DNA from 3 places in the Ruegeria sp. AB7 genome. Region 1 is predicted to be linked to each of the others. Evidence: riboswitches for the same ligand, from Rfam matches in the RefSeq annotation. Region 1 holds a riboswitch; each other region holds the start of a gene.
What was found. A riboswitch is a leader RNA that binds a small molecule or an ion and turns the genes downstream of it on or off. The one in region 1 is predicted to bind cobalamin.

Region 2: another riboswitch for cobalamin. It lies ahead of ACR0EN_RS16165 (energy-coupling factor ABC transporter permease); the one in region 1 lies ahead of ACR0EN_RS06190 (hypothetical protein).
Region 3: another riboswitch for cobalamin. It lies ahead of ACR0EN_RS07125 (DUF1636 family protein); the one in region 1 lies ahead of ACR0EN_RS06190 (hypothetical protein).

The regions. Positions count from the first base shown of each region.
Region 1 covers NZ_JBQGAC010000002.1:50,612-54,889, forward strand. Annotated here, with positions in the region: gene rsgA (ribosome small subunit-dependent GTPase A) at 1-700, shown strand, start outside; gene ACR0EN_RS06185 (serine aminopeptidase domain-containing protein) at 737-1,594, opposite strand; cobalamin riboswitch at 1,717-1,936, shown strand; gene ACR0EN_RS06190 (hypothetical protein) at 2,028-2,435, shown strand; gene ACR0EN_RS06195 (phosphatase domain-containing protein) at 2,440-2,940, opposite strand; gene ACR0EN_RS06200 (DNA polymerase III subunit gamma/tau) at 3,113-4,278, shown strand, end outside.
Region 2 covers NZ_JBQGAC010000006.1:168,356-172,633, forward strand. Annotated here, with positions in the region: gene ACR0EN_RS16155 (AMP-binding protein) at 1-34, shown strand, start outside; gene ACR0EN_RS16160 (transglutaminase-like cysteine peptidase) at 539-1,162, shown strand; gene ACR0EN_RS16165 (energy-coupling factor ABC transporter permease) at 1,268-1,951, opposite strand; cobalamin riboswitch at 2,028-2,240, opposite strand; gene ACR0EN_RS16170 (L,D-transpeptidase) at 2,456-3,118, shown strand; gene ACR0EN_RS16175 (hypothetical protein) at 3,160-3,432, opposite strand; gene ACR0EN_RS16180 (heavy metal translocating P-type ATPase) at 3,619-4,278, shown strand, end outside.
Region 3 covers NZ_JBQGAC010000002.1:237,393-241,670, reverse strand. Annotated here, with positions in the region: gene ACR0EN_RS07140 (iron ABC transporter permease) at 1-32, opposite strand, end outside; gene ACR0EN_RS07135 (ABC transporter substrate-binding protein) at 34-981, opposite strand; gene ACR0EN_RS07130 (ABC transporter ATP-binding protein) at 1,000-1,785, opposite strand; gene ACR0EN_RS07125 (DUF1636 family protein) at 1,782-2,138, opposite strand; cobalamin riboswitch at 2,241-2,448, opposite strand; gene ACR0EN_RS07120 (catalase family protein) at 2,707-3,774, shown strand; gene ACR0EN_RS07115 (peroxidase family protein) at 3,793-4,278, shown strand, end outside.

The sequences.
Region 1 (4,278 bases):
CGCCGATTTTAATCTGCCACGATTGGAGCGGTATCTTGCGCTGGCGCATCAGGCAGGCTGCTATCCGGTGGTCGTTCTGACCAAATCGGACATGTGCGATAATCCGAGCCTTTATGTAGATCAAGCCCAATCGCTCGCCCCGTTTCTGACGGTACTTGCGGTCAACGCGCTGGATCACGGCGATCTCGAACAAGTTCTGTCGTGGTGTCCGAAAGGACAAACCAGCACCTTGCTTGGATCATCCGGCGTTGGGAAAACGACGCTCGCCAACGGGATGACGGGGCAGGATCAGGCCACCGCAGGTATTCGCGAAGACGATGCGCGCGGCAGGCACACAACAACGGCACGCGCCTTGCATCGCATGCGCAATGGCGGCTGGCTGATCGATACGCCCGGCATGCGCGCGTTACGTCTGCTAGATGCACAAGAGGGGTTGGATGAGGTGTTCTCGGACATCTCAGACCTCAGCCTGAATTGCCGCTTCTCGGATTGTCAGCACGAGACAGAGCCCGGATGTGCGGTGCAGGCGGCAATCGACGCTGGTACGCTTGATCCCGCGCGGCTGGACCGCTGGCGCAAGCTGCGGCGTGAAGACCAACACAATTCCGCTTCGGTGGCGCAGGCCCGCGCCCGCGACAAGGCGTTCGGCAAGATGGTGCGCAGCGTGATGCACGAGAAAAAATCCCGCAAAGGGCTATAACGAAGCTGGGCAACGGCCTACCGGTGCCCAGCGCTATCAGGCGATCAGCCTAGGCCAGACTGCCGCATTCCGTCTTGCGAATGCACCGATATGGCCGATCTTGGATACTCCGAATTCGCTTGGTGCAAGCAGATGGCGCCCGGCTTTGGGTCCATAGAGATCGGCAAGACGCCAGACAGCATCCGGCGGCACCATTTCATCATCTGCGAAGGTAAACAGATCGACACGTTTGCCCAAGTCTTCCCAGCGGGCGGCGGGCAGTGTCGTGTCGATCTCTGGCACATAGCTTTTGGGGGCGGTGCACCATTTGCGCCATTGCCAATAGACTTGGGCAGGCAGGTCCGATCCAAACCCGACCAACCGTCCGGGCAGGTAGCCAAGCGCCTTGACCACCAGCGGCGCGTGACCAAACCAGAACAACGCCGCCAAAGCGCGATAAGGCCAAGGGTGATCCGCCAGCGTTACCAGACCCGAACAGACACAGATCATCCTGTCAATCTGATCGATATCGGGTTGGATCGGGCCAAACATTCCGCCCAAGGAATGACCGATGCTCCATAGCTTGGCCTGCGGAAACCGTCGGCGCATCTCGGCCCGGGCGGATGGAATGTCGATCAACGCCCAATCGGCCATGGTGACATTTGACCGCTTTTGCGAACCCACCAAAGAGTGACCAAAATCCCGGTAATCGTAAGTCAGGCAGGCCATGCCCTGTTCTTCGGCGAGCCATCGGGCGAAGTACTGATAGTAATCCCTCGGCACCCCAGTCGCACCGTTTATGACGACCACCTTTTCGGGGTCGGCAACCGGACGGTAAAGCCGCGCCGACAACATTGCCGGGTCGGACGGGATCTGAAAATCCTCGGTCACAACCGCCTGCTGTGTGTCCAACATGGTGCCCTCCAATACCGACTGAACTGATCAGTTCACCCGAAGCGCCTCAAGTCAAGGTTGACGTGGCTGGACCGTACGTCACTTGCCTGACGCAATCTTCTTGACTCGGGCACGGCGCAGCCGATAGCCATGTCGCGATGGTTCTCGCGCCCAATCGGGCCGGGATGAAAAGGGAACACGGTGCGGTTCTGCCCGGATAAATCCGGAAAGAACCTAGTCCGAGACTGCCCCCGCAACTGTAAGCGGAGAGCAATGCCGAGATACCACTGGCCTTGAAGGCTGGGAAGGTCGGCAAAGCGATGACCCGCAAGTCAGGAGACCTGCCATCAGATGTAGAACCGAAACTCGGGCGGGGTGTCCGGGACGGGTTTGATCGTGCTCCGCAACGACCAACCTGTGCCACGCCCGCGCCTTGCGCGCGGAGGGCGCATTGATGATCTGGAAGACCAAAACACACGAATTCGCGGCGACCGTGTGCCAACGTACTGGCGCACCCTGCCCCGCATTGGCACAGATGGCGCGGGCTCTGACGCAGACCATGTCCGCCACAAAACCGGTCACGAAAACTGAGTTTGAGATTGAAGGCACCATAGATCTGTCGCACTGCCCGGAAGGATGCACCGCCCGCTTTCGCGCCCAATGCGACCAGATACGTGTATTCTGCGGAACCGATCCTGAAATCGATACCGGCCGGCTGGATGACTACGCAGACATGATGTTCGGAACCGAGTACCGCAGCCTACCCGCAGACCTGCTAAGGAATCCTCCTTGCGCCATGCTTGAGGCTTCGCTTCTGGTGCAGCACAACGGTGGCGAAATCTCGCCACATGTTGGTGTCTAAGCCGTCAAACGGCTTGAACACGGGCCGGTTCAACGGCCCAAAGCATCTGGGCATTTGTCTCGACTGCGCAAGGACGCACCGTACGCAATCGCTTCAATGCCGCCTCAGGCCGTTCACCGCATTCAACCATCAGACGCAGAACCACCATCCCGGATCGGCCACAGCCACCACGGCAATGCACTAGCACACGGCCACCACCTGACAACGCCTGACGTGCGGTCGCGCCAACGCGGGGCCAGCGGTCCAAAATCTCTTTGGGTGGCGTGCCAAAATCTTCGATCGGCAAATGCACCCATCTGCTGGCACGCCCCTGAATATCAGCGCCAAAATTCCGCGCACCATCCTGAATCATCTCGACCTCAGTGGTCATCGAGATCACAAGTCCCGGCTTCCAGTCTGCGATAAGATCAAGGTCTTCTGCATACGTTCCTCCACGCCCAGGCATCGAGGACAAGGCCAAGGTGCCTCCGCCAACCTGCAACGCATAAACCACCAGTTGCGACATAATCTCCCCCCAAACAAACTTCACCCAACAACATACTGGTCCAGTAAATAGAATAGAGTGGATTTTAGCCGCATACCCACGCATTCCAAAATGAAAATCGTCCCGGCTGGCTGTGGACGCGGGCGGCGAGGGCCTCTACGCTGCGGCGTAACGCGAATCCGACAGAGCAGACATGACCGAGACGCCCAGCCCCGCCTACCAGGTTCTTGCCCGCAAATACCGCCCCGAAACCTTTGCCGATCTGGTCGGTCAGGACGCCATGGTGCGCACTCTGAAAAACGCCTTCGAGGCGGACCGGATCGCGCAGGCCTTCATCATGACCGGCATCCGCGGTACCGGCAAGACGACGACCGCTCGGATCATAGCCAAGGGTATGAACTGCATCGGTCCCGATGGCAGCGGCGGCCCTACAACCGAACCCTGCGGTCAATGTGAACATTGCGTGGCTATCATGGAGGGCCGCCATGTCGACGTGATGGAGATGGACGCCGCCAGCCGCACCGGTGTCAATGACATCCGCGAGATCATCGACAGCGTACGCTATCGCGCTGCATCCGCGCGCTACAAGATCTATATCATCGACGAGGTTCACATGCTGTCGACCAGCGCTTTTAACGCGCTGCTCAAGACGCTGGAAGAACCCCCCGAACACGTGAAGTTCATCTTTGCCACCACCGAGATTCGCAAGGTCCCGGTGACCGTCCTGTCCCGTTGCCAGCGCTTTGATCTGCGCCGGATCGAGCCGGAGGATATGATCGGACTGCTGCGCAAGATTGCAGGTGCCGAAGGGGCACAGATTGCCGAGGATGCGTTATCGTTGATCACCCGGGCCGCCGAGGGATCGGCGCGGGATGCGACCTCACTGCTGGATCAAGCGATCTCGCACGGGGCCGGTGAAACCAGCGCGGATCAGGTGCGCGCGATGCTGGGGCTGGCCGATCGGGGCCGGGTGCTGGATCTGATGGATATGATCCTGCGCGGCGATGCTGCAGGCGCGTTGACCGAGCTGAGCGGGCAATATGCCGAAGGGGCTGATCCACTCGCCGTCTTACGCGATCTGGCAGAAATCACGCATTGGGTTTCGGTGGTCAAGATCACCCCGGATGCCGCCGAAGATCCCACCGTTTCCCCCGACGAACGCGCCCGAGGTCAACAAATGGCCGAGGCTCTGCCCATGCGAGTCCTTACACGCTTGTGGCAAATGCTGCTGAAAGCGCTTGAGGAAGTTTCCGCCGCACCCAACGCAATGATGGCTGCGGAAATGGCCGTGATCCGCCTGACCCATGTGGCCGACTTGCCCAGCCCGGAGGAGCTGATCAAGCGTCTGCAAGATACGCC
Region 2 (4,278 bases), on a different contig from region 1:
TCGTACGAAACTTACACGCATAATAGAAACCTGACGCAATATGGCTCGTAGGCCACTGAGCCTGCCCAACTCATCGCTCCCGTCGCTGTGCGCGTTAACAGAGGACTGAGTGTAGCGACGAAGTCATTGTTTTAGAATTTCCAATCAAAACCTGCACACCTTGGTCAGGGGAAATCTGCAATTGCCAGTTACATCTGGCCGCATGAAACATATAATCGCAGATACACTGTTAGGGTGCGCCCCGGCGAACGGTTGATACCCATGTCATTGCACAAAGATGTTCGGCTTGACGCGTCATCCAAATCCGTCCCAAACCTCAAGCGTTTCTAACCCAGAACTACTAGCCGGCTTTCTTCTATGCTGCTGCAAGAATCTCAATTAAGCTCACGCACACAATCACGACTAATAACTGCGCGCTCGCGAACTTTGCTGCTCTGCATTTTAAATTGAATAAGCTGTTGTAATGCGTCGATGAATATAAAAGATTGAAATAGAGTTCTCTTGGCTCGGTAGCTTCAGATACCCAGGAGAAACGAGTATGGGGAAAGCAGATATGACAAAACCTACTTCCGCTCAGAAAAAACTTTCGGAACGGTTACCAGTTTATCTATCGTTGGCCTGTATCATATGCAGCTACCTTGTCTCCGCCGCTTCATTGCAAGCTTCTGAGCTTCCCTGGATCAAACTAGATAGAGAGGTTCAGGCGCCATCGGGCGCCAAATCACTCTGCAAAGATTATTCGTGGGCGTGCGCGAATACTCGTACTTCTGGTCTGCCAGAAGCGCAGGAGAAACAGATCGTTAAAGCGATTAACTTGCGCGTCAATCGGAGGATCCGCGCCGTTTCGGATCAAAACCAATACGGGACAAAGGAATACTGGACGCTACCAATGCAGGGGTCAGGGGATTGCGAAGATTTCGCTTTGCAAAAGAAGTTTGAACTAATGCAGAACGGCTTGGATCCTACGAAGCTACTTATTGCAACTGTCTTAAACACCAATCGCAGTGGCCATGCAGTTTTAGTTTATCGCTCGAGTGAAGGCGATTTGATTCTGGACAATGTCACCAACAGGATCAAATCGTGGAAGGAAACGAGGTATCTTTTCCTACGAATACAGGACCCAAATCACCCTGATCGTTGGGTACAGGTTTCTAGCGGCTAAAAACAATGTGGCGCGCCCTCGAGACGCGCCACAATAAAATTTTGGTCCTGCGGCTACTGGTTGTTTCGCGGCAACCCAAGTTTAGGACACCGCTTCAAACTTTGGTCAAGCTTTCGCAGCGTTGTACAAACGCGGAGTCACCAGACCTGTACTGTTCAAACCGCGCATCGCCTTGGCTGCCGCAAGCACTGCCAGATCAGCAATCGGCTCAATGACAATTACCAGCATATAAGCACCGCCAAAGGACAGAACCGACGCCATGGTTTCTGCGCCGAAACCCTGGCCGTAGAAGGCCCAGAACCCAACCCATGCGACTACTCCTCCCTGATACGTCGCACTTAGGGCAAGAGCTTGGCCATATTTGAGGTCAACATATGCTGTGCCGGGTGCGATGATGCGGCTGGCCAGTGCTTGTAGCGCAAATAGCGGCACCAGCAGAGTGGTCAGGTTGATGAAGTACTGCGGAAGATCGAACGGGGCAAAAAACACACCCTGAATCAGGAGACCAGCTGCCAATCCAAAAGCCGCGGGTGCAGCACCGAGAAGCAGAAACAGCGTCGACCCCAGGATGAAGTGGACTTCAGAGACACCAACCGGGAAATGCGGCAGGACTTCGAAGAAAAGGAAAACCCCAACGGTGGCGAGCACCGAGCGCATAACAAAAGATGCAGGTCCATTCGCTCGCAATGTGGAAAACGTTTCTTTCGCTGCGTAAGTAGCCGCACCTGCGGCGGTAACATAGGAAAGCGCGATTTTGGCACCATTCACGATGCCCGGTTCGATATGCATGTTCTTTCTCCCTACCGCCTCACCCGGCGGCTTGTCAGGTTGAATCGACCGTAAGGCCGACAGGTTCAGTCTGGGCATAGCCCGGCGCTTTACGGCAGGTCTCCTGACTCGCGGGTGCTCGCTCCGCCAACCTTCCCGGTTCCATTACGAACCAGTGGTGTCTTGGCATCGCTCTCCGCTCACAGTTGCGGGGGCAGTTACGGAATTGGCGCCATTGAAAACACCGAACCGTATTCCCTTTTAATCCTTTTGGCTTCCGCCATCAGGAACCGAAAACAAATCACCGCTACAATGGCGGCTTCGCCTGTGTCAATTGTCTTTGCGACCTATTCCAATGTAAACTCGACCGAAGCAGGATTCACGCAACCGGTCACGTGATCAACTGGGTAAACCAAGCGTTACCTGAAACCTCTTGAAGCTCTAGCTGCTAGAGGCTTTAAGATTCGAATTAATTCGCGATAGTGCGATCCAAATACGTTAAACTTGTGAACCAGGACGAGACCTATGCTTACAAGGCGCCATTTCATTCAATCCACCACAGCGCTGTTCTCGGCGTCTGCGGCCAGTCCATTGATCGCCAAAACCTGGCCAACCGCATCGCAGAAGACCTATTGGGACAGTCAGGTCACGCCAATTGGTTACGATCCAATGACCTCAAATCCGTGGGGTGTTCATGACCGTTTTTTACCAAGACGCGTCGCGGCAAATGATGGTTTGGTTCCAGGTGACATCCATGTGGATGCCGTCGCGCGCTATCTCTATCATATCGAAGAAGACGGGACCGCAATGCGCTATGGCGTAGCGATCGCGCGTGGGAATCTTTACGAGCCCGGCACCTATGTTATCCGCCGAAAGGTCGAATGGCCACACTGGACACCAACCGCTTCAATGATCGAGCGCAACCCCGAATACGCGGAATTCCGGAATGGCATGGAGCCCGGGCCGAATAATGCTCTCGGCTCTCGTGCCCTTTATCTATACGTTGGAGACCGAGACACATATCTCAGAATTCACGGCACGCCTGAGCCAAGAAGCATCGGCGGTCGCGCAAGTTCTGGATGTGTGCGAATGATCATGGCCCATATCAATGACCTCTACCCAAACGTGAAAACCGGCTCGACCGCTTTCCTATACTCTGCCGAAGATAGCGTCACAGCCCGCTCATGAATATTGGGCAGCGTACATGGACGTCGCTGCCCTCATTTCGATCAGGCCTCGCGCGCAATGCAGATCGGAGCGCCATTCGTCGCGCGCAATGGTACCAATGTCGTCTCGACGGGTCCGCTGTGCTCATACCAAAAGCAATTATCTTCTGGCAAAAGGCGTGCCGTGGTCAAATCCTGCGCCGGCCCTGCCAGCGCTACGACCGAATCTGGCACGTTGCCTGGTTCAAATGCTTTGCTTTTGGCCCCGGTGAACTGGGCTGAGCAACCAGCCGTAATCGAGACTAACGTGATGGTAATGGCGATCCGTTTCTGCATTGATCTGTTCCAAATTTTTTGCGTCATCTGCAATTAGATTGCATCCACACGGCCGGCCCGCAAGACGAAATGAACTAACAATATCGCAGGCAAAGAACCCGGATGAAAAAAATATAAAAGGTATTGAAGCTCTAGTTACTGTAGGAACTATTTACAAAGGACCATAGAGATTCTTGAGGTCCAATCATGTCATCCGATACCCATAGCCACGACCATGGCCACGAAAACAAACATGGTCACCACGCATGCGGTAGTGGCGGGTGTGGCGACATCGCCCCCGCCGGTCCAATTCCTGAAGGTGGTAGAAGCTTTCAGGTCTCTGGCCTTGATTGCGCCGAAGAGGTGGCGATCCTGAACCGTGTCGTCGGCCCGAAAGCAGGTGGCGAAGAGCATCTTGCATTTGATGTGATTAACGGTCGGATGACGCTTCTTGATAGTGCTTCCAAGTTATCTGACGAAGATGTCATGCTGCTGGTTGCGAGTACTGGTATGACCGCCAAACCATGGGATGACGGAAATGCCGCCCAGGACCAGGCGGCGCATATTGCACGTCAGCGGCGGTTCACCACTCTTAGCGGAGGGTTTTGGGCAGCAGGTTTTGGCTGGCACATTTTCGAAACCGGCATGGGCGGTGCGCTCGGGCTGTTCTCGGGACATGGTGAGGTTCCGATGCCTTTAGCCGAGGCAGCTTTGTTCGCAGTCGCGATCTTGTTTGGCGTCTGGCTGGTGGCCCCTAAGGCCTGGTCTTCGGCGCGGCGCCTTTCGCCGGATATGAACCTTCTGATGGTTGTTGCCGTCGCTGGTGCCATCGCTCTGGGTGAGTTTTTTGAAGCGGCAACTGTAGCA
Region 3 (4,278 bases), 190 kb from region 1:
CCCAGCAACAACGTCAGGCCCAGTCGGCCCATATTAGCTCTGACCCGGATGCATCGCGCGCGCCATCTTCGAGATCGCTTCGATATTTGCCGGTCCCGGCGTCAGCTCTTCGTAGCGCAATCCGATCCAGCGTTCGTTCTTGACGGCATCAGTCTGCGACATGACGGGATGTTCCTGCAGGAACTTGAAGGTGTCCTCGGCGCCATTGCCGGTCTGATAATCCAACAAAACCAGGAATTCCGGGTTCGATGCGGCAACGGCCTCCCACGAAGTGCGGCCCCAGCTCGTGTCCATGTCATGAGTGACGTTTTCACCACCGGCGGCAGTGATCATCGCATCGGGAATCGCGAATTTACCGGCGGTAAACGGAGCATCTGCAGGACCATCCAGAAGAAAGACGCGGGGCTTGGGCAGTTCAGCAGTCTTGGCTTCGATCGCTGCCAGCTGCTCTTTCCAGCCCGAGACCAAAGCCTCGGCCTTGTCTTCGACTTGCATCACCTTGCCCAAGCGCAACACATCGCCAAATAGAAGATCCATGCTGGCTTCGGGGCGATCCTTGTCCAGATGGACGCAGCTTTCGGTTAGAACCATGGTCTTGATTCCGAACGGTTCCAATGTATCTGGAGTCACATCACCACCCGGCTTCATGCCATAGTACCAACCGGCAAAGAACAGGTCGGGTTCAACCGCCACCAAATTTTCGACGGTCGGATATTTTGGCGCAAGCTCGGGGATGTCGCCACGCAGGGCATCAAAATCAGGGCTGGTCTTGTACCAGCCGGTGATGCCGGTCAGGCCGACGATCTTGTCCTGCAGACCCAATGCAAAGGCCATATCGGTCATGTTCATGTCATGCACAACCAGGCGCTCGGGCGCGGTATCAAAAACCAGCGGTTCGCCGCAGTTGTCTACGGTGACTTCTTGCGCAGCAGCACCGCTTGCCATGGCGGTGGCCAACGCCACGGGCCAGATGTATTTCATCTCAGTGTGTTCCTTCGACTAAGTTGAGACTGTAGTTCTTCGAATATCAAGCGCCGGGATCACGCGGCCTTCGTGGAGAAAGCAGAGGAAATCAACGCCAAAAGTTTCGCGGACTCTTTCGGGTGTCAGCACCTTGTCCACCGACCCAAACTCGATCATGCGGGTCGATTTCATCAGCGCCACGTGTGTGGCGAATTCGGGGATCATGACAAGATCGTGTACGATCATGACCACGGTGATCCCAAGCTCGGCGACCAAAGACAGCATCCGCCCTTTTGCATCAGGATCCAGATGGTTGGTCGGTTCGTCCAGAAACAGCAACGAAGGGTTCTGCGCCAAAGCACGCGCGATATGGGCACGCTGTCGTTCGCCTCCGGACAGTTGGGCCATGCGCTTGTCCGTAAGATTGGCGAGACCGGTCATGTCTAAAATCCGGTCCAGCTCTTGCGCGTGGCCTTCGGCAGAGCGGTCCGCACGGATGGGTATTTGCCCCAGCGCAACATAATCGCGTAACGCCAAGCGTCCATCGGGCAGTTCCTGCTGACCTACCACTGCAATCATGCGCGCACGCTCTTTGGCCGTGAGCTGTTTCAGACTGCGTCCTTTGATCCGAACATCGCCAAGTGCCAGCGGCTCAGCGCCGCACAACAGATTGAGAAGCGTCGTTTTCCCCGCCCCGTTCGGGCCGGCGATGGCTAGAATGGAACCCTCGTCCAACTCGAACGAGACGCCCTGCAACAGGACATCTCCGTTAAGGGCATAATACTCAAGGTTTTCGGCAATCAGAAAGGGTGGCAACGTCATTGCGATGCCCCCTGTTCGATCCGCGGCATGCGCGAGAGGGTTTTATTGGACAACGCCTCCGGGCGATCAGTGGCATTTGTCCAGCCATCCGGGCTTTCACGATACTGCGCTGCAAACTCAGCCAGCGCCTGCACCTCATCCGCGGTCTGAATGCCACCAAAAAGGTATTGCGCCTTTCCTACGGCCTGGAACCCAACCGTTCTGGGACTATCGCAGCCTGCCATGCAAGACGACGCGCGGATCGCAAAACTGCGAGGTAATTTCCCAGTCAACGCATCGCAAATTTCATCAAGGGGCAGCCCTTCAGTGCAGCTTTCGCAGACTAGAATGAAATGATCAGGCGTATCTGGCATGGTCCACTCCACTTGTTTCCAAGCGCATGCGGAAGCTGCCGACAATGTAAACACGCGATTGACGCGCCATCAAAGCCTCCTTCCAGGACGCCCCGCCCCGGGTTGGTTAAACATCTGATGGCAGGTCTCCTGACTTGCGGGTCCGCGCTCGGCCAACCTTCCCGACCCTGTGGACCAGTGGCTGTTTGACCTTGCTCACCGCTTACAGTTGCGGGGGCAGTTACGGAATTGGCACCTTTTGGCAAACCTCACCGTATTCCCTTTTCATCCCGCGGCAACACCACCGGGAACCATCAATCGATTGAGTGCCCGAGAACACCGGACACGTCAATGATAAAGTCGAAGGCGCCCAACTCTGGTCGAGGATCGAGCGCCGGCAACCACGTGTCCGAAGCACCAACCGAATGGGTAGGGCTGCGCGCCGAATTTGTCTGGCCACAGCTGTCCATAGTTGGTGTGTTTGGAAATTAGACAATCTGAGGTAAGCTGAACAAATTTAGAGGTTTAGCTTTGTCAGCGCCTTACCCCTGTTTGATCATTGCCTGGGTTTATCCAAGGAGACGGTTCTTTGACACATGTTTCGCAAAACGCATTGCCGCCGGATATTGTTGATGATGTCATTGACCACAATCTCGAGGCCGTTGCACGGTGGAAAGGCCATCGCTTAAGGGCTCAGCATGGGCGCAGTCACGGGTGCGTGGCTGCAATATTCACCGTCAGAAACGATCTACCAGAACAGTTCCGTCACGGCCTGTTTGAACAGCCCGCAGCCTATTCAGCCGCACTTCGCTTTTCCAACGGCGCGCATCTGGATGACCGGAAATCGGATGCCCACGGGATGGCGATCAAGCTTTTTGACGTGCCAGGCCCCAAGCTGATCGACGCCGAGGCACTTGCGCATCTGGGGACCACACAACTCAGCGACGAGTTCGATTTCGTATTGGTCGATCAGGATGTGTTTCCCAGCTACGTCCCCGATGAATATGAGCGATTGGGCAGGCTTGTCGCCACATTACAAGCGGTCCAGCACGCGATCAAAGGGCGACGAAAATGGAGCCTTAGGTTGATCACCAAAGGGCTGCGCGCAGGATTTCGCGCCTTCCTCACTCGTGAAGGCAAGCGTCAGTTTCGCGTCGCGAGTGATTTTGCCTCGAACTATATGCACTCGCCTTTTGAGGTCCATTTCTGGTCGACAACACCGTATCGGCTGGGCCCCGATCTAACAGTCCGATACCTGGCCCGCAGCCCTAAACCAAAAGTTCCGGCACATCCGGTAGACGACCCAGATGGGATCGGTCAGTGTTTGCGGCAAGACGTGGCCGATGCAGATAATCACTTCGAGCTGTGTGTGATTGAGCCCCCGCGCCCGGCCGACGAATTCGATGTGCTAGACAATCGCATCCGGTGGGCATGCGATCCGCAACCAGATGCACCTCTTGATCCGTACCATCATACCGTCACGCCCGTGGCGGATATCACGATTCCCAAAGGTGCAGAATTTGATCCGCAGAATGGCGACGCGATGAGCTTCTCGCCCTGGCGTGTCACGGCAGATCACGAACCTTTAGGACCGATTAATGCGATCCGGCTCAGAACCTATCTGAGCCTGGCCCGCGCCCGGTTCCCGAACCGATGACCAAACGGAGATGTATTGATGCTGGACGTTGATGATCTGATCAAACTCGGATTCAAGATCTCCCCACCCGTTACGAGTTATTTGGCCGCGATCAGGCTTGCAAACGCCGCGAAGATCCACCGACCGCGGCCCTATACAATGGGCGCAGACTACACGACATGGCCCGGCGTGTTTTCCCATCGCTGGATCGGTCGGCATACGACGCCAGAAGACCTCTCACCCGTCCTGCCGTCGGAAAGCGAAGTTGCTGATCTCTTTCGCCGACGGACACAAATGGATGGCAGCCCGCTTACCTTGATGTGCCCGCAAGGATCGACACTTTTGTTTATCTCGGCCGCACAATGGTTTACCGACAGTTTCCTGCGCACCTTTGGGGCGAAAGGACCGGTTGATCAGACGGATTCGAACCACGAGGTCGATCTGTGCCAAATCTACGGGCTGAACGATTTTCAGACCGACATGCTGCGCGAACGCGATCCCGATACCAATGAATTAACCCACCGG